DNA from 3 places in the Bacillus luti genome. Region 3 is predicted to be linked to each of the others. Evidence: riboswitches for the same ligand, from Rfam matches in the RefSeq annotation. Region 3 holds a riboswitch; each other region holds the start of a gene.
The links. A riboswitch is a leader RNA that binds a small molecule or an ion and turns the genes downstream of it on or off. The one in region 3 is predicted to bind thiamine pyrophosphate.

Region 1: it holds a riboswitch for thiamine pyrophosphate, as region 3 does, so the genes downstream of both, thiC (phosphomethylpyrimidine synthase ThiC) here and EUC40_RS23735 (MTH1187 family thiamine-binding protein) in region 3, are expected to answer to the same signal.
Region 2: it holds a riboswitch for thiamine pyrophosphate, as region 3 does, so the genes downstream of both, tenA (thiaminase II) here and EUC40_RS23735 (MTH1187 family thiamine-binding protein) in region 3, are expected to answer to the same signal.

Annotation. Positions count from the first base shown of each region.
Region 1 is NZ_CP040336.1:194,313-201,199, forward strand. It holds gene EUC40_RS00935 (LTA synthase family protein) at 1-1,107, opposite strand, end outside; gene EUC40_RS00940 (YkvA family protein) at 1,655-2,020, shown strand; gene EUC40_RS00945 (metal-binding protein) at 2,071-2,562, shown strand; gene EUC40_RS00950 (magnetosome magnetite crystal formation protein family) at 2,623-2,940, opposite strand; gene lldP (L-lactate permease) at 3,237-4,898, shown strand; TPP riboswitch at 4,970-5,085, shown strand; gene thiC (phosphomethylpyrimidine synthase ThiC) at 5,200-6,887, shown strand, end outside.
Region 2 is NZ_CP040336.1:4,375,512-4,382,398, forward strand. It holds gene tenI (thiazole tautomerase TenI) at 1-539, opposite strand, end outside; gene EUC40_RS22185 (ABC transporter substrate-binding protein) at 550-1,551, opposite strand; gene EUC40_RS22190 (ABC transporter permease) at 1,548-2,303, opposite strand; gene EUC40_RS22195 (ABC transporter ATP-binding protein) at 2,300-3,049, opposite strand; gene tenA (thiaminase II) at 3,018-3,713, opposite strand; TPP riboswitch at 3,799-3,901, opposite strand; TPP riboswitch at 3,961-4,072, opposite strand; gene EUC40_RS22205 (SH3 domain-containing protein) at 4,342-5,502, shown strand; gene EUC40_RS22210 (hypothetical protein) at 5,508-5,840, shown strand; gene EUC40_RS22215 (DUF3965 domain-containing protein) at 6,082-6,887, opposite strand, start outside.
Region 3 is NZ_CP040336.1:4,684,381-4,691,267, reverse strand. It holds gene EUC40_RS23740 (non-ribosomal peptide synthetase) at 1-2,374, shown strand, start outside; TPP riboswitch at 2,427-2,528, shown strand; gene EUC40_RS23735 (MTH1187 family thiamine-binding protein) at 2,629-2,949, shown strand; gene EUC40_RS23730 (ABC transporter permease) at 2,921-3,694, shown strand; gene EUC40_RS23725 (ABC transporter substrate-binding protein) at 3,691-4,689, shown strand; gene EUC40_RS23720 (ABC transporter ATP-binding protein) at 4,686-5,435, shown strand; gene EUC40_RS23715 (ABC-F family ATP-binding cassette domain-containing protein) at 5,880-6,887, shown strand, end outside.

The DNA.
Region 1 (6,887 bases), 710 kb from region 3:
AAGCTCGTTGTAGTAACGATCATAACCAAGTGCTGGATACATAATGTTACGGTTCCAGAACGTTGCGTTGTTTGCGTGGAATACCGACGTGTGGTACCCTTGCTGACGTAAAATTTCTGGAGTTGCTGTGTATTCATTGTTACCGTGTGTGAAGAATACAGCACCACGGTCTAGTGGGTACATTGAAGTATCTACTAAGAACTCAGCATCAGATGTTTTCCCTTGACCAGTTTGATGGAAGAAGTTATCGAAGTAATAACTTTCTTTCGTAAATTGGTTTAAGAATGGTGTAACTTCTTGTCCGTTAACTGTTGCGCCAATTAAGAATGTTTGTAATGACTCAAGAGAGACAACAATTACGTTTTTCCCTTTTGCAGTACCGAACATATTTGGATCTGGTTTACTTTGTGTTGTTTTCACATAGTTTTCTGTTTCTTGTAATTTACTACCGTCAGCAAATGCTTTTTGTGAACTAGATTTCGCTTGTAAGCCAAGGTCGTATGCTTGGTGTACATATAATCCTAAGTTTTTAACAAGCATAACGCGGTCGAATGAACGTGTTAATAGTTCTGGACGCTCAGCTTCTGCAAATCCTAGGTTTACGAAGAAAATAGCAATTGTTGATACGAAGTATAGGGAACGCATCGGACGTGCTACACGCTCTGTCGGTGCAAAGTTTTTCTTCTTTTTCAATAGAACGAAGAATACAAGAATATCCGCAAATGCAAGGATAATTTTGTAGTTAAATAACTCTTTCACACTAGAACCTAAGCTTCCAAAGTTAGATGTTTGTCCTAGTACTGGTAAAGTAACGAAGTCATTGTAGAATCCGTAGAACATTACGTTACCAACAAGAATGAACGTTAAGACAAAATTAATTCCAAGTGCTATATAGTTACGTTTTTTTCCTTTTGCAAATAATGCAAGGCCCACAAACAGTAATGATGCTGCTAATGGACTAATGAATAAAATGAATTCTTGCATGAAAGATTCAAGTTTTAAATCAAAGCTTGTGCGTGTAATAATGTAGGTTTTCAGCCAGACGGCCAAAGCTACGAATAAAGTGAAGCGCACATTTTGAAATTGTGATTTCAAGGTTTCTTTCATTCATTTCCACCCTTTCTCTATCAGGCTTGGTCGATTTTGGAGCGAAAAATGTTAAAATAAAAAACACATAGTTTTCTTGGCCATAATTAGAGGTTCTATATTCACCCATATACGACTATAACTATGCATACCCTTTTTTAGTTTCTTGTGTTGCTCATAAGCATAACGTCATTTCTGTATTATACAACAAAATTCATTTCTGAGAAACACTATAACATTTTACATTTTTTGTATGTGATTTGCTACTACCAGAGAAAACTTTAACATTCGTTTATATGCTCGTCAACTAGAAAATATAACAAAAATAGAACAGAATGTTAAGTGAAATTGAAAATTTCCATGGTTGAGAAATAAGAAATGAATATGTGTAAGTGGTTATCTAGAAACCTAGTATATGAAGGAAAGTATGTAAAAATTAACGAACACTTGTTCTTTTTATCTTTGTTTGTTACAATAAAATTTATTGGTAGATTATGTGTAATTTTGATGAACTTTTACTGATATCATATTGTAGCTTATTTTTTTAAAAAAATAAGGAGGCTTTTATATGGAACAAAAATTTTCAGTTGAAGCGTTTTGGAAGAAGGTAAAACATGTTGCAAAGCAAGCTGGGCAGTCAGTCATTTATGCAAGTTTATTATTGTTTTACGTTTTGCAAAGACGAGACGTTCCGAAACGAGTGAAAATGATTGTAATTGGAGCACTTGCTTATTTTATTGCACCGATTGATGCCATCCCAGATTTCATTGCTGGAATTGGTTATACGGATGATTTAGGGGCGTTAATGGCCGCACTATTACAAGCGTCGTTATACGTCAATGAAGATGTGAAAGATAAGGCACGAATGAAGTTGGCAGAATGGTTTGGTTCGGATATAGACACATCATTTATCGATCAGAAATTAGATCAATAGGTGAGAACTGTCATATGGTGACAGGGCGAACGTAAGCGAGGAAGTGCATTATGCCATCAGGAAGAACGCATACGAAAATAAACTTAATATCCTTGCCGGTTGTTTTGTTTATGCTTTTCTCGTATGGATTAACAGATTTTGATTTTTTATTAACTTTTGCAATTGGCTTTTTAGTGGGCACTTCATTTTTAACACCGGATTTAGATACGTACAGTAATGCGTACAATAAATGGGGATTCTTGCGTATATTTTGGTACCCGTATAAGAGAATAATGCCGCATCGCTCCTTTTTTACGCACACGATTATACTTGGTGATATAATTCGTATCGCATACATGTTAATTGTGTTTTCTCCGTTTTTATTCCTATTAAATGTAATCGTACTTGACGGGAATTTAATAGAAATTGCGAAGGAACATGAGGTTGAACTTGTAACGTTCGTAATGGGAATTGTCGTAGCGAGTACGCTCCACATTATAGCGGATAAAGTGAATACGCGCCGAAAGAAAATGATGAGAAAAAAGAAGAAACGCAGAAGATAAAAAAGACACTTGCAAATTGCAAGTGTCTTTTTTTAATCAAACGTTTGTTTAAAAAGGAAATTATGCTTTCAGCACTTTAATACCTTTCACGATATTCCAAATGAAGTAGTATAAGCTAATGATGCCGCAAATACATAAGACAATCATTGCTCCGATTCCAAGTGTTACGTCTGGTTGATCCGATCCGATACCCATAATTCCTAAAATAGCTACGCCGATGAATGTAGCGATACTTGGAATAATGTGTGTCCATAGAGCACGTTTTGCATGTGGTTTTGTTTCAGCATCGCCTACAATCCAAACGATAATAGGGAATAAGATAGGGGCAAATAGTACACTAAAGTATGATAAAGCAGCTAATATTTTGTTTCCGTTCATATATATCACCTCATGAATAATGTCTGTTGTTATACTATTATTATGCAATAGTTTTGGCAAGCTTTCTATCGATGAACATTACAGGAACATGACGATTTTGTAAGATTTCCTGGAAAAAAGATAAAATTTTCAAAAAAATCTTTTTTGCTAGAAAATAATGTGCTAAAGTATAAATGGAAGTAATTGAAAACGTTTTCCTAAACGTTTTTTATTTTTAGGCTAAAAGGTATGATGACCTGATAGTCTATTGATGAGGTTATTCTATTTAAAAGGGGATTCTTTAGGGGGAGAGAACAATGAACACATGGACACAAGTTTATGATCCGTTCGGAAACATTTGGATTTCGGCGGCAGTCGCACTTATTCCGATTATCTTTTTTTTCTTAGCTTTAGCAGTTTTCCGCATGAAGGGGTATGTGGCAGGATTTATTACGGTTGTACTTACAATTTTAGTAGCGCTGTTCGCTTATAAGATGCCGTTCACGATGGCGATGGCAGCAACCGGATATGGTTTCTTATACGGATTATGGCCAATCGCTTGGATCATCATTATGTCGGTATTTTTATATAAAATTTCTGTGAAAACAGGTCAATTCGATGTGATTCGTGCATCTGTATTATCTATTACAAATGATCACCGTTTACTCGTTATTTTAATTGGATTTTCATTTGGAGCATTTTTAGAAGGAGCAGCAGGATTTGGGGCACCGGTAGCGATCACGGCGGCGCTTCTTGCAGGTCTTGGTTTAAATCCTCTATATGCAGCTGGTCTTTGTTTAATCGCAAATACTGCACCAGTAGCGTTTGGCGCAATGGGAATCCCAATTACAGTTGCCGGACAAGTAACGGGTATTGATCCACATAAGATCGGACAAATGGCTGGACATCAGTTACCGTTCTTATCATTATTTGTTCCGTTCTTTATCGTATTTTTAATGGATGGATTTAAAGGGGTAAAGCAAACGTGGCCTGCGCTGTTTGTAGCGGGTAGTTCATTTGCAATTACGCAGTTTATTACAGCGACATTCTTAGGACCAGAACTTCCGGATATTACATCGGCGCTTGTAAGTTTAGTAAGTTTGGCGCTGTTCTTAAAAGTATGGCAACCGAAAGAAATCTATCAATCAGGGCAAGCGAATAGTGAAGTAGCTGCAACAACGACAGCGGCATCGATGCCGAAATTAACGTTAGGAAAAGTCGTAAAGGCATGGTCTCCATTTATCGTATTAACAGTTATGGTAATTATTTGGAGTCAAAGTTTCTTTAAGGCGTTATTCGCTCCAGGTGGCACTTTAGAAAGTCTTGTATTTAAGTTTGAAATTCCAGGCTTGCACAATTTAGTAATGAAAGCAGAGCCAATTGTAAATAAACCGACGCCTTATGAGGCGATTTTGAAGCTTGATGTATTATCAGCAACTGGAACAGCGATTTTAATTGCTTGCATCATTTCCATGTTTATTTTGAAAATGAGTGCAAAAGATGCAGTAGTGACATTTAAAGAAACGTTAAATGAACTGAAAATGCCAATTCTATCAATCGGATTCGTATTAGGATTTGCATTTATCGCAAACTATTCTGGCCTATCTTCTACATTAGCGTTAGCGCTAGCTGGAACTGGCGGATTATTCCCGTTCTTCTCACCATTCCTAGGGTGGATTGGCGTATTCTTAACGGGATCTGATACGTCAGCGAACGCACTGTTCTCAAACTTACAAGCAATTACAGCACAGCAAGTCGGTGTATCTGAAGTGCTTCTCGTTGCAGCAAATACAACGGGTGGTGTAACAGGGAAAATGATTTCTCCGCAATCGATTGCAATTGCTTGTGCGGCAGTTGGACTTGCTGGAAAAGAATCAGATTTATTCCGATTTACAGTGAAGCATAGTTTGTTCTTCGTCATTATTGTTGGTATTATGACGTATGTGCAGGCATATTATTTAACGTGGATGATTCCATAAACAATAAAAGAAATAAACTTTGCATTTTTCAGATTATCGTGTATGATGGGAAAGTATTGAAAATTAAATCAGTGATAAACTAGGGGTGCCTAACGTATGCGTAGGCTGAGAGAGAAGCGCGTGATCTTCTTAACCCTTTGGACCTGATCTGGCTCGTACCAGCGTAGGGAAGTTAACGGCTTTACATAATGATGTCTTTTATGAGCCAGGTCCTTATTTTTTTATGGACCTGGCTCTTTTTATTTTGGCATGCGCTGGCCATATCTCGTCCTTGTCACGAACAGGGGAGGCAACAAAGGTTATGAAACAATCTGTTTCAGCTGAGCAAATTGAATTGAAGTCGAGTTTACCAGGGAGTAAGAAAGTATATGTGGATGGACCACGCGCAGGCATGAAAGTGCCGATGCGTGAGATTGAACAAAGCGAAACGAACGGCGTCCCGAATCCTCCAGTCCGTGTGTATGATACGAGCGGTCCTTATACGGATCCGGCGTATAAAGTGGAGCTGGAAAAGGGATTGCAGGCGCCGCGTCACTCTTGGATAGTAGAGCGCGGAGACGTAGAAGCATACGAAGGGCGCGAAGTAAAACCAGAGGATGACGGTGTGAAAGTGGCTTCGAAACATACACCTGTTTTTCCGCAAATGGATCGCCAGCCGCTTAGAGCGAAGCAAGGTGCAAATGTTACGCAAATGCATTATGCGCGTAATGGCATTATTACGTCTGAGATGGAATACGTTGCGATTCGTGAGGGAGTAGACCCTGAGTTTGTTCGTAAGGAAATTGCAGAAGGCCGTGCTATTTTACCCGCGAATATTAATCATCCGGAAGCAGAACCGATGATTATCGGGCGTAATTTCCACGTGAAGGTAAATGCAAATATCGGAAACTCTGCTGTATCTTCTTCTATTGCAGAAGAAGTAGAGAAGATGACGTGGGCAACGCGCTGGGGTGCAGATACGATTATGGATTTATCTACAGGTAAAAACATTCATACGACGCGTGAGTGGATTATTCGTAATGCGCCTGTACCAGTTGGAACTGTACCGATTTATCAAGCGCTTGAAAAGGTAAATGGAATTGCAGAAGATTTAACGTGGGAAGTGTATCGTGATACGTTAATTGAGCAAGCGGAGCAAGGCGTGGATTACTTTACGATTCATGCTGGTGTATTACTTCGTTACATTCCAATTACTGCAAAGCGTACGACAGGTATCGTTTCGCGTGGTGGTTCGATTATGGCGCAGTGGTGTTTATTCCACCATAAAGAAAACTTCCTATATACTCATTTTGAAGAGATTTGTGAAATTATGAAGCAGTACGATGTTTCGTTCTCTCTTGGAGATGGATTACGTCCAGGATCGATTGCAGATGCAAATGACGAAGCACAATTCTCTGAGCTTGAAACACTTGGTGAATTAACGAAAATTGCTTGGAAACATGATGTGCAAGTGATGATTGAAGGACCTGGACATGTACCAATGCATTTAATTAAAGAGAATATGGAAAAAGAACTTGATATTTGTCAGGGCGCGCCATTCTATACACTTGGACCGTTAACGACAGATATTGCACCAGGTTATGACCATATTACATCGGCAATTGGAGCTGCAATGATTGGTTGGTTCGGAACTGCAATGCTTTGTTATGTAACACCGAAAGAACATTTAGGATTGCCAAATAAAGATGATGTTCGAACGGGGGTTATTACGTACAAAATTGCAGCACATGCGGCTGATCTTGCGAAAGGGCACAAAACGGCTCATCAGCGTGATGATGCACTTTCGAAAGCACGCTTTGAATTCCGTTGGCGCGATCAATTTAATTTATCTTTAGATCCTGAACGCGCGATGGAATATCACGATGAAACGTTGCCGGCAGAAGGAGCGAAAACAGCTCATTTCTGTTCGATGTGTGGACCGAAGTTCTGTAGTATGAGAATTTCACATGATATTCGTGAATATGCGAAAGAAAATGATTTAGAAACGAC
Region 2 (6,887 bases), 310 kb from region 3:
CCAGACATAACAGCAATTCCACTTATTTCACTTGCAAGAACATCCCTTGTATTTTCAGGAGTAATTCCTCCAATAGCTATAATCGGGATCGATAAGCTCTTTGCAATGCCGGAAATTTCCTCTAGCCCTCTCGCTGGCACACCTTTTTTACACTCTGTTGGGAATACATGACCATAAACGAGCGAATCAGCACCATTCTTAAAAGCCTCTATCGCTTCTTCTAAAGAATGTACGGAATAACCAACATGCAAATACGAAAACTTTTCTTTCACTGACCTTACATCCGTGCTTCGATATCCTAGCTGCACACGCGGTATATTTAATAAAATAGCAATATCAATTCGGTCATTTATAACAAGTTTAGATGCCGGAAAGCCTTTTTTTAAAAGGCTTTCCACCCCTTCATATAATTCCTTCGTACTTTTCTCACGCTCACGAATATGCAAATAATCAATCTCACTCTCAATTTGCATCGCTACATTCACTAACTCTTCGAATGGCATATGGCCATTTGAGATTACGTGGAGCTCATTTTTCATATTCATTCGCCTACTTTAAAATATTTTCGAATAGCTCATCGGCTGGAACAATTTCCTTCGTCATTCCTTTGTCTTTCAGCCATTTATTTTGTTTCTCCCAAGACTCTTTTGAATCTGATAAGAATGGCTCATCTTTCGTTTCCATCTTCTCTAATAAAATTTTCATACTTTCTTTTTCAACTTCTGGCACAAGCGGGAAGTTTTCTTTTTCTTGATGATCTAATAAAATATTTAATGCTTCATCAGGGTTTTTCTTCATAAAGTCATACCCTTTTTTCGCCCCACGTAAAAAGGCTTGCAGCGCTTCTTTATCTTTTTTCAACGTTTTATCACCTGTTACAAACACAAGCTCATGATAATTCGGTACGCCGTAATCAGCTGGATTAAAGTACGCTGGTTCATGACCTTCATGACGCATAACAGGTACTTCATGGTTAATGTATGCTCCTGTTACAGCATCTACTTTTTTCGTAATTAACGCTGGCACTAAATCAAATCCAACATCAACTACTTTCACTGTATCTGGATTACCACCATCTTCTTTTATCATCGTTTTTAAATACGCTTCACTTAAAGGCGTTCCAGAGTAACCTACTGTTTTACCTTCTAAATCTTTCGGTGATTGAATACCTGCTGATTTCAGCGATACGACATGATTTAATGGGGAACGTACGACAGCCCCAATTGACTTCACTGGAATTTGTTCATTTGCTCTTGCCATAACAACATCTGGCTGATAATACAGGCCAACTGTCACTTTCCCTGCTGCCGCTAACGTTAATGGATCAGTCGGATTAGAAGGGAATTTAATATTTACCTTTACTCCTTCTTCTTTAAAGTATCCTTTTTCAATTGCTGCATAAATAAAGCTATGCACCGCATTTGGATACCAATCAAGCATGACCGTTATTTCTTTTTCTTTTTTACTTTTATCGGATGCTGAATTACTCGAACATCCTGCAATCATTGCAACTAATAATGTGAACACAAAGATGCGTTTTAATAATTTCATGAATGCTTCCTCCAACTAATGAATTTCTTTTCTAATATGGAAATAAGTATGACGAAGAAAATAGCTAATAATGATAACAATACAATGGGTGCGAATACACCAGCCCCGTCTAACTGCGTCATCATTCTCTTACTGAAATATCCAAGCCCAGCTTGTGCACCAAGCCACTCTCCAATTGCTGCCCCAATGACACTAAGCGGAACTGCAATTTTTAAAGCTGAGAAAAAATAAGGAAGAGCAGACGGCAACTTTAACTTAAGAAAAACATCTTTTTTCGTTGCTCCATATGTAACTAAGAGCTCCTCCCATTCTTTTTTCGTACTACGCAGTCCATCGTACGTATTGACCGCAATCGGGAAAAACGTAATTAAAACTGTAACAACGACTTTACTCCAGATTGTGTATCCAAACCATAAAACGAAGAGCGGAGCAAGCGCAGTAATCGGAATCGTTTGTGAGGCAACTAATAATGGATAAAATGCTCTTTCCATCCATGTACTCGCATTCATTAACATTGCGAGTCCCACACCTAGTACGATAGAAATAACAACACCTATTAAAACGACGTATAACGTTGCCGGTAAATGAACCGTAAATAATATGTCTTTTAGTTTCCATATCTTTATTACAATTGCAGACGGTGACGGTAAAATGTACATCTCATCTACAATTCTTGCTCCTATTTCCCACATAACGAGTAAAATACTTGAAAGAGTAATGGCAGGAACTAATTCTTTCAATCGGCTTATCATACAAGTACCTGCCTTTGTAACATACTAAGAAGCTCCTCTTTCAGCGCTAACACGTCCGGTTTATATAAATCCTTTCGTGTTCGATTATGATCAAGTGGCACAATCCGCTCAGTCAATGTCATTATCGGCTGCTCCTCCACTACTAAAATTCGATTCGAAAGGAATAGCGCTTCTTCAACATCATGAGTGATGAATAAAATTGTTTTTTCCCACTCTTTCCATTGTTCAAACAACCATTCTTGCAATGATGCCTTCGTTAAGGCATCTAATGCACTAAACGGTTCATCTAGTAATAATATTTCCCCGCCTGTTAATAAAGTTCGGATAAAAGATACGCGCTGCCTCATACCGCCAGATAAATCTTTCGGGTATTTTTCCTCATATCCTTGTAAACCGAATTTATGTAACAGTTCCTTTGCCTTCACTTGCGCTTCTTTCTTTGGTACACCTTGGCACTCTAGTGGCAGGGCAGCATTTTCAATAATTGTTCTCCACGGCAAAAGCATATCTTTTTGAGGCATATATCCTACAGGGTGACTCTTTGTTTCTGTCAGCTCTATTTGTCCAGCACTTGCTTCTTCTAAGCCTGTAATAAGGCGAAATAAAGTGCTTTTCCCGCAACCACTTGGTCCGATAATACTTACAAATTCTTTCTCTTGTATAGAAGCATTTAATTCATTGATGATCGGTTTCTCATCATAATGAAAAGAAACATTATGAAACTGTAGTATGTTCTTGCTCCTCAAATCCCCACATCTCCTTACGATAGGACATATCCCAGAATAAATATTCAAATCGACTGGAATATAAGAAAATCTCCTCTAATCGGTCTAGTTCTTTCTCTGACTTCCCAGCTGCCATTTCATTTAATAAATCTATTAACCAAATACAAAGATTACCGTATTCTTCAGAACTATATCCTTGAATCCACTCACCAAAGAACTCATGATCTCTCGCTCCAGGAATATCATTTAAACGCTTTCCAATCTCCCAGTAACTCCACATACACGGAAGAAGTGCTGCTATTAATTCTGCCAGTGTTCCATTTTGAGATACTGACATCATATAGTTTGTATAAGCTAAATTTTTAGCTGATGGTTTTGCAGATTCCATTTCTTCTACAGAAATACCCAGTCTTTTTGCATATTGTTTATGAATCGTCATTTCTCCATTTAATATTCCATCAATTTGTTCAGCAAACTTTCCCATTATTTGTGGATTCGTTGCTTTTACAACACCAATCGCATATAGCTTTGCATAATCTAGCAGATACAAATAATCTTGTATAATATAATATTGGAATTTATCTTTTTCTAACGTACCATTCCCCATACCTACTACAAACGGATGATTATGACTTTTCTCCCAAACAGGTTGCACAGTTTCTAATAATCTATCGCAAAATTTCATTACTATTTCCCCTTTCAATATGTGTATTTAAATAAAAAACCACTTCTCTATATAAGAAGTGGTTACAGCAAATAAAATTATACATTTATTCGATGTTCCACTTCCCTTCGCTAGTATTACCTAGATCAGGTCTGTAAGGGTTAAGGATTATTCCTCTCTCAGCACATCAAGCACCCCTAGTGGTTCAATATGAAATTTTTAAATCAAAAAGCCCCGTTTCTATACGCAAAGAAACGGGGACTCATAGTTATTGTCCGAATTGCTTCCCTACGCTAGCATAATCTAGATCAGGTAATGAAAAGGATCAAAGGCTTACGGCCCACTCTCAGCTGGCAACACCAGCTCTCCTAGCAAACTATAAAATTATCACTGTCAGTATAACATCGTCATAAGACATCATCAACTGTTTTAATTTTCTTAATTGTCAACAAAATAACAAAGCTATACAACACTTATATTTTATTTTCAAAATCAATATCCTAATTAATTGGATAAAAAGAAATAATTATTCTCAAAAAATTTATTTTTATATTGATTTCATATTACATTTATGTGAATAAACCCACTATATTATATCTTTATACTATAATAAAATTACAACTATACAACTAGAGGAGGTCTCTATTATATGAATATGAAAGCTACTGCTCTAACAGCAACTACTGTCGCAATTGCTTCTTTACTACCTTCTATGGGAGAAACAAATGTACAAAAAGCAAATGCTGAACAATTATCTAATGTTAAAACTGGATATGTCAAAGTGGATCAAGCAACTTTACATAAAGAAGACAATATAAATAGCGTATCTATTGATAAAATCCGCTTTAATACGAAAGTGAACATACTTGAAAAAACGAATGATTGGTATAAAGTATCTGTTAATAATAAAGTAGGTTACGTGCAAAAAGATACTATTCTACTAAAAAACAAACTTCAATCTAATAATCAATACATCGTCAATGCTAATGCATTAAACGTTCGCTCTGAACCTAATCTAGAATCTTCAATTTTAGATGTATTACCGAATGGAAAGTTCGTTACCATTCAAGAAGAACAAGGTGAATGGTATAAGATTTTACATAATGGTCAAACAGGTTATGTACAAAAAGCATTCATATCTAATGGCTCACAACCTTTAGTAAAAGGAATTACAGTTCAAAATAATACGAAGTACACAGTTGCAACACCAAAACTCAATGTACGTAGTAATGCTAGTACAAGTAGTTCTCTACTTGGTTCATTACAAAATGGTACACAAGTGCAAGTAGTAGAAACTGTAGGAACTTGGTATAAAATTCGTTTTGGTACAGGGTACGGATATGTGGCAAAACACTATGTAGTACAAAACCAACCGCAATCACAAGCTAAAACCGCTCAACCTTCATCCATTCCAGCAGCTTTCAAATTCCCTGCTCAAGGAAGAGTTAGCTCAACCTTTGATATGCGCTGGGAACAAATGCATTATGGTATAGATATTGCAGCTCAAGGGAACGTATCCATTCAAGCTGCCGCTGCAGGTAAAGTTGTGAAGTCTTATTATTCGGCTAGTTATGGTAATGTCGTGTTCATCGCCCATCAAATTAATGGGAAATTATATACAACAGTTTATGCTCATATGAAAGATCGCACTGTACAAGCCGGTGATCAAGTACAAACTGGACAACTATTAGGTCATATGGGAAATACAGGGCATTCATACGGACAACATCTCCACTTTGAGTTACACAATGGAGAATGGAATTTTGAAAAAACAAATGCAGTCAATCCACTGCCATATTTAGTTAGGTAAATTGTATGCCACGCAATATACCTCTCTTAATTGAATACTTGGCCTTTTTAGGCTTAATCTGTTGTTTAATCATTTATAATACAAACACTGTATTTTTATCTATTATCATTGCTTTTGTTACTTTAGAAATTATGATGGAATCATTCCAAGTGCAACTAAAACAAAAAATTGCACACATTTATAACGCTCTTTTTCTATTAAGTGCCCTTATAACAAATGTAATTAGTAACGGTTTGTATTTATCTACCGTATTTCCTGTATTTTTTATGGCTATTTTATTATTCATAGCTAGATACGTGAATGTCCCTAATAATAAAAAACATGAACAAGAAGCTTAGAAAGAGGAGACACTGTGTACCAATCTTTCAAAGATACTCCAATGAAATATATATTGAATTTATATGAAAAAATGAATACTTTTTTCGGTATACAAGGAAGTTATACTGCACAACTTCTCCTTTATGGAATGTTATTTCTCATCTTAATTACTTTCTCCTTGTTTTACTAACAAAAAAAGGATCTCACATAAACTTGAGATCCTTTTTAATTTATATTAATTTTTCATATAAACAGTACTGTTTATCCACAAGCATATTTTTCATAAATAAAACTCAGATTATATTTTTTCTCTAAGCTCATTCTTTGTTCATCGTCGCACCAATAGAATAAAATATCATGAATAGTTGCATAACGCTTATTTTTAAGAAATAGTTTAAAGAATGATGGTAAACAATCATGTAATTGTATAAATATATAATTGCGTAATATCTCTTCCTTATATTCAATGCCCTTACAAATATACAGTAATTCTTCACAGTAATATGCATGCTGCGGAACTTGAATCATTTCAAAAAATGGTACATATGATAGTAGCTTTCCGATAAAATGACCATATCGGTCCATTACCCCTATCGTCATATGCTCCATCATTTCTTTCATCACATATAAATAATCATCTACATGCGTTGTCTTTAATGGGTCTAATCGATCGGAAATTTGAGCAAGTACAGCTCGTTGACAGGCTAACACCGCTTGACTCGGTCCATAATATGATAAGAAGTCTGTACACTTACGATATTTTCGTAATAAGTCATGTGTATATAAATCATAAACAAAAGTATTACAATACATCGCTAGACTCATCATATCACTATTTAATTGCTCTTTTGACAGTAACTTCGCTCTTTTACACATATAAAAGAATGTAAATTCCAATACTTCTTTATGAGATAATAAATGCTTACAATCTTTTATACATTCCTCATTAAATTTAACTCTATCCCAAATTTCTACATCCCTATCTGTTAATTCACCAATACGGTATTTAATAATTAAATAGTTTAAAGCAACCGCTTGCGTCAAAAGATCCCATGTTTCATATTCCA
Region 3 (6,887 bases):
TAGTTTTGATGCATCTATTTGGGAGTTATTCGCATCATTATTTTGTGGTGGAAATGTATATGTATTATTAGATGAGCAAAGAATGTCAGTGGATGCTTTTGCAAATGCAATTTATAAAGCAAAGGCAACATCTATTTTAGGTTTAGCTACAATTTTCTTACAGCAAGTAGCGACATATCTTCCAGACGAAAGTAAGTATAAGCTGGATTCATTAAAGAGAATTGCAGTTGGTGGAGAAATGCTTACTGCTGAAGTGGTGAAATTATGGCGAGAGAGAATTGGTACCCATGTTCAGCTAAATAATGCATATGGTCCGACAGAGTGTACAATTACAACAACAACATATCCAATTCCAGAGGATTTAAATGACAAACTTGCTAGTATTCCAATTGGAAAGCCAGCAGATAATTATAAAGTTTGGATATTAAATGACAACATGAAGATTTGTCCAATTGGTATACCGGGAGAATTGTATATAGAAACAGTGGGTTTAGCGAAGGGTTACTTTAATAAACCAGAAAAAACAGAAGAAGTATTTATTCAGCACCACATAAAACACGATAGTAGGATATATAAAACAGGTGATATTGTAAAAGTATTGGAAGATGGAAACATTGAGTTTCTATATCGTAAAGACAATCAAGTGAAAATTAGGGGGCACCGAATTGAGCTTGGTGAAATCCAAAATACAATTGCGAAATACGAAATGATAAAAGATGCAGCTGTGTTTACGAAAAAAAGTGAAGAAGGTAGCCATTATTTAGTTGCTTTCTATACAACAATTAATGAAGTTGCTATGGAAACCTTAATACACGATTTAAGAGAACAATTACCAGATTACATGGTACCATCTAAATTAATTTATATTAATGAATTGCCACTTACACCGAATAAAAAAGTTGATTTGAAGCGATTAGCACAACTGGAAGAAGAATACGAACCAGTTCGTCTACAAGAATATGTTGCACCGTCTACTGAGGCGGAAAAGAAAATAGCACAAGCTTGGGGTGATGTATTAGGAATCTCGAAAATAGGTGTTCATGATGATTTCTTTACAATTGGTGGACATTCATTGAAGGTGTTACGAGTTTTAACTTTACTGAAAGAGAATTTTCCATATTTAACAATTCAAGACTTCTTCCAGGAAAGAACAATATATGGGTTAGCACAAATTGAAAGGATAGTAAAAGTGGAGGAAGAAGAGGCATTTCGCGCATATAAAGTAATTCATGAGCCAGGGCCAATTTCACATATAAAAGAAGTGAAAAGCGGCACAGTTTCAAAAATCTTTTTAACAGGAGCTACAGGCTACTTAGGTTCCCATATTTTATATGAATTACTAAAAGATACAACAGCGCACATTTATTGCTTAGTAAGACCGACACAAAACATACAACAAAGAATTGTTAACACATTAACAAGTTATTTTAATGATATAAGTAAGGATTGGCTACAACGTATAACGGCAGTACCTGGTGATCTTGGAGAAGAGTATCTTGGTATGAGTGAAGAAGAGTTTCTACTCATACGTTCTAAGATTGATACGGTAATTCATTGTGGTGCAGATGTAAGGCACTTTGGAGATGTATCTCAGTTCATAAATGTAAATGTTCATGGAACAAGCCGCATGCTAGCATTAACAGAAGAAGGAGCGTCATTCCACTTTATTTCAACAATTGGTATTCCGATAGAATTAGCGATAGGGCAATGGGATACATATATCGAAACAGGTGATTTTAATTACGATGTAGAGTTAGAGAATGTGTATTCTGATAGTAAATTGCAGGCAGAGAACCTTGTCCGTGAAGCTTTAAAGGGCGGTGTACAAGGAAATATTTATCGTGCAGGTAACTTAGCATGTCATTCGAAGACAGGTGTATTCCAACGAAACATTGAAGGGAATGCATTTTACCGTCTTATTAAAGCGATGTTACTCATTGGACAAGCTCCAAATGTGAAGTGGAAAATCGATTTTACACCAATTGATTTTGCTAGTAAATCAATTGTAGCGTATTTACAAGATCCAAAAGTTGTAGGGGAAACGCTACATATATGCCATCCAAATCAAATTGAATTTGAACATTTCATACAGCTAATTGAGGAATGTGGATATAATCTTGAAATGGTTTCACTCTCACAATATATAGATACTGGACTTAAGTTAGCGAAGGAAGATGAAGTAATAGCAGAGCTAATTGCTTCGCAAGTTGCAGGTGATGGAGCACAACAATCTGAAATTGTAATGGGTACTCGTAGAACGAATGAATGGATTAAGAAAAAAGAACTGGTAGTGCCAGCAATTAACAAAGAATTTATTCAGCAATTATTAGTTCATGGTGAACGAGTTGGATATTTTCCAAAGATAATGAAATGATTATGTATGGTTTTGTTTGTTCAATAAAATAAATCATGCTACAATGAAAACGAATTAAGAACCGGGGAGCCAATTGGCTGAGAGGATGTAAGCACACATCGACCCTCAACCTGATCTGGATAATGCCAGCGTAGGGAGTTACTTTAAAGTGATGTAGCATAAGTTATTATAGAATAACTTGCATACAAGGCTTTCCTACATGGTAGGAAAGCCTTTTCTTTTTTTGAAAACTTATCTTTAAGGGGGATTTTATTATGTCACAACAAGTTACAATGTCATTTTCAGTAGTACCGCAAGCGAAGAACAAAGATGTATATTCTGTTGTTGATAAAGCAATTGAAGTTGTGCAACAATCGGGAGTTCGTTATGAAGTAGGAGCAATGGAAACAACGCTGGAAGGAGAATTAGATGTACTTCTTGATGTCATTAAACGTGCACAACAAGCATGCGTCGATGCTGGAGCAGAAGAAGTGATTACTTCAATTAAAATCCATTATCGTCCAAGCACTGGTGTAACGATAGATGAAAAGGTTTGGAAGTACCGTGATGAATATGCAAAACCAGAAGCAATCTAAACTTATTACAACTATTTGGCTTATCCTTCTCATTGCGATATGGGAAGGATCTGTTTCATTATTTAAAATTGAGCCGTGGATTTTACCGAAGCCTTCTGCCATTGTTCAAGAGTTAATTGGAATGAAAGATTTACTATTACCAAATACGATGCAAACACTGCAGGAAGTTATAATCGGACTGTTTTTTGCGATTTTACTTGGGACGAGCATTGCAATTCTTATGGACGTTATCCCTTTATTTCGTATTTTAATAAACCCATTGCTCGTGATTTCGCAAACAATTCCAATTGTTGTACTTGCACCATTATTTATTATTTGGTTTGGCTATGGGATGTTACCAAAAGTAATGGTAGTCATACTCGTTTGTTTCTTTCCAATTGCGCTTAGCATTTTAGAAGGTTTTCAAACAGTAGATAAAAATATGTTGAAATTGTTGCAAACAATGAAAGCAACGAAATGGCAAGTTTACCAAAAAGTAAAGTTTCCAGCAGTGCTCCCATACTTTTTCTCAGGTCTAAAAATTGCAGTTACATATAGCGTAATGGGGGCAATTATCGGAGAATGGCTCGGTGCAAGTGAAGGGCTAGGGGTTATGCTTACGAGAGCAACAAAATCCTTTTTAACTGCTCGAGTATTTGGTGTTGCTGCGATTATCGTCATGGTGACGTTATGCCTGTATTTTATCGTGGAGTTTATGGCAAGAATAACAGCACCATGGATATATAGAAAGGACGGCAGAAAATGAAAAAAGGTTTAAAAGTTATGTTAGCTGCTTTATTAGCAGTAGGTGTGGCTGGATGTAATCCGGCGAAGAAAGAGGAAAGTGCAAGTAAAGATCAAAAAGTAAAAGTAGTATTAGATTGGTTTCCAAATACGAATCATACTGGCTTATATGTAGCGCAAACGAAAGATTATTATAAAAAGCAAGGATTAGATGTAGAAATTATCCAGCCAGGTGATAATGTAACTGCGGAGCAAATGATAGCTTCAGGAAAAGCTGATTTCGCAATAAGTGCACAAGAAAATGTAACGTTAGCCCGTGTGGAAGGGATTCCTGTTGTGTCTGTAGGAGCAATTATTCAGCATAACACTTCAGCTTTTGCATCGCTTAAGAAAGATAATATGACATCACCGAAGGATTTTGAAGGTAAACGTTACGGAGGCTGGGGAGGACCAGCGGAAGAGGCAACGTTAAAAACAATTATGGATAAGCATCAAGCTGACTTTAATAAAGTTGAAAAAATTATTTTAGGACAAACAGATTTCTTTAAATCAATTGGCCGAGATGCAGATTTCGAGTGGATTTATTACGGTTGGGATGGGATTGAAGCGAAGCGTCAAGGGAAAGAGTTAAATACGATTATGGTAAAAGACCTAGATCCAGCGCTTGATTTCTACAGTCCTGTTATTATTACGAGTGAAAAACATACGAAGCAAGATAAAGATTTTGTGAAAAAGTTTATGACTGCAACGACAGAAGGTTATAATTTTGCAATTAAAGAACCGAAAGAAGCTGCAGATATTTTAATTAAAGCTGTCCCAGATGTAAATAAAGAGTTAGTACAAGAAAGTCAAAAGTGGTTAAGCACAAAGTATCAAGATGATGCTAAAGCGTGGGGAGTACAGAAGGAAGAAATTTGGACAAATTACATGAATTTCTTATATGACAACAAAGTTATTAAAAAGAAAATCGATGTAAAAGATGCCTTTACAAATGAATTCCTTCCAAGTGAAAAATGAGCGGATTACAAATAAAAGATATTGTAAAATCTTTCGATGGCAAGAATGTATTAACAAATATTAGTGCTTCTATACGAGAGGGAGAATTCGTTTCCTTTGTAGGTCCGAGTGGTTGCGGGAAAAGCACATTATTAAACATGATTGCACACGTTGAAAATCCAACAAGTGGTAGCGTCACGTATAATGATAAGTACGTACAAGAGCAAGATGTTGTAAGCTACATGCCGCAACAAGATTTATTATTACCGTGGCGATCTGCTTTGCAAAATATTGTTCTTCCACTGGAGATTGAAGGAAAGCCTAAAAAACAAAGGCTGGCAGAAGGAATGGAAGCATTAAAGCAGTTTGAATTAGATGAATATGCCGATCATTACCCAGATGCATTGTCTGGTGGTATGCGCCAAAGAATTAGCTTTCTTCGCACATATTTATGTGAAAAACCGATTATGCTCCTTGATGAGCCTTTTGGAAAATTAGATGCATTTACAAAGATGGAAGTACATAGTTGGCTTTTGAATTCTTGGCACCAGGAAAAGCAAACAATTGTTATGGTCACCCATGACTTAGATGAGGCCATTTTGCTTTCTGATCGCGTATTTATTTTATCTCAAAGGCCAGCATCAATAGTTGGCGAAGTACAAGTGAAATTACCTAGGCCGCGAACGATGGATATGTTAACATCACTTGAGTTAAAGAAGGATAAGGAAGAGATTTTAAGAGTATTAGCTCCTTATATGAAAAAATAGAAAAAGCCTTTTAACAGTTTTTAGCGTAATTACTGTTAAAAGGCTTTTTTATATAGGAGGAGAAAAATGAAATCTATTGAGAAAATAGTGGATTCATTAACAGTAGATCATTTTGAAGAAGGAACAAAAGAAAAAATGGAGAATAGAATATAACAGAGTAGTTTATACTCTTAATATAACAAATGTTAAAGGAGTGAAAGGATAAAATGACTTTATCAACTGTTCTTCAAATGGTTTTAGCTTAAGACGGGAGAAGTCTGCCCATTTTTAACAATTAAGCTAAATTGAAGACAGCAGGTAAAGAACCTTAATCCTTTTTTACGATAATATGTAATGGGTAAGGTGTATTCACCTTACCCATTTTTTATATACACAATCAAATAAGGCTTTATACTGTGAGTCTCTCTATTTAGCTTATGGATGATAAGTAAAGGAGAGAGAAAAATGAGTATATTAACAGTAGAAAATGTAAGTCATTCTTATGGTGAGAAAACCATCTTATATAATGCGTGTTTTCGACTATTAAAGGGAGAACATGTTGGGTTAGTTGGAGAAAATGGCATTGGAAAATCAACACTGTTACGTCTGTTAACAGGAGAAGTTATACATGATGATGGAAACATTGAATGGTTTCCACATGTGAAGGTAGGATTTTTACAGCAACATATAGATTTACAAGAAGGCATAACAATTGAAGAATACTTGCAAAGTGCATTTTCTAATTTGTATGCGATTGAATGTGAAATGTTAAAACTTGCAGAAGAAATGGCGGAAGCAGAAGAAGTAACAAAATTGTTAATAAGGTATGGAGAATTACAAACGATGTTGGAGAGTTCTAATTTTTATCAAATTCATACAGAAATTGAAGAAGTAGCAACAGGTTTAGGGTTGTTTGAAGTAGGGATGAAGAAGGATGTTTCAAAATTAAGCGGAGGGCAGCGGACAAAGTTGTTACTTGGAAAGCTTCTTTTAGAAAAAGCTGATGTTTTATTGTTAGATGAGCCAACAAACTATTTAGACACAGCACATATAGAATGGTTGCAATCCTATTTACAAATGTATGAAAAAGCTTATATTATCATTTCGCATGATGAAGTATTTTTAAACAATATTACGAACGTTATTTATCATCTAGAAGAACGAAAGGTTAAGCGTTATGTAGGTGGTTATAGAAGTTTTGTACAGAATTATGAAATGCAAAAGAAACAATTACAAGTAGCGTATGCGAAGCAACAAAAAGAAATTGCCCACTTAGAAACATTTATTCAAAAAAATAAAATTCGAAAAGCGAAACAGGCAAAGAGCCGAGAAAAAGTATTGAAGAAAATGCAAAGGGTTGAAAAAGTTACTAATGTGCCACGGTCCCGTTTTGATTTTACTGTTTATAATGAACCGGTAAGCCGCATATTGCAGGCTGAAAAACTAAGAATAGGCTATAGGGATCCTTTATTT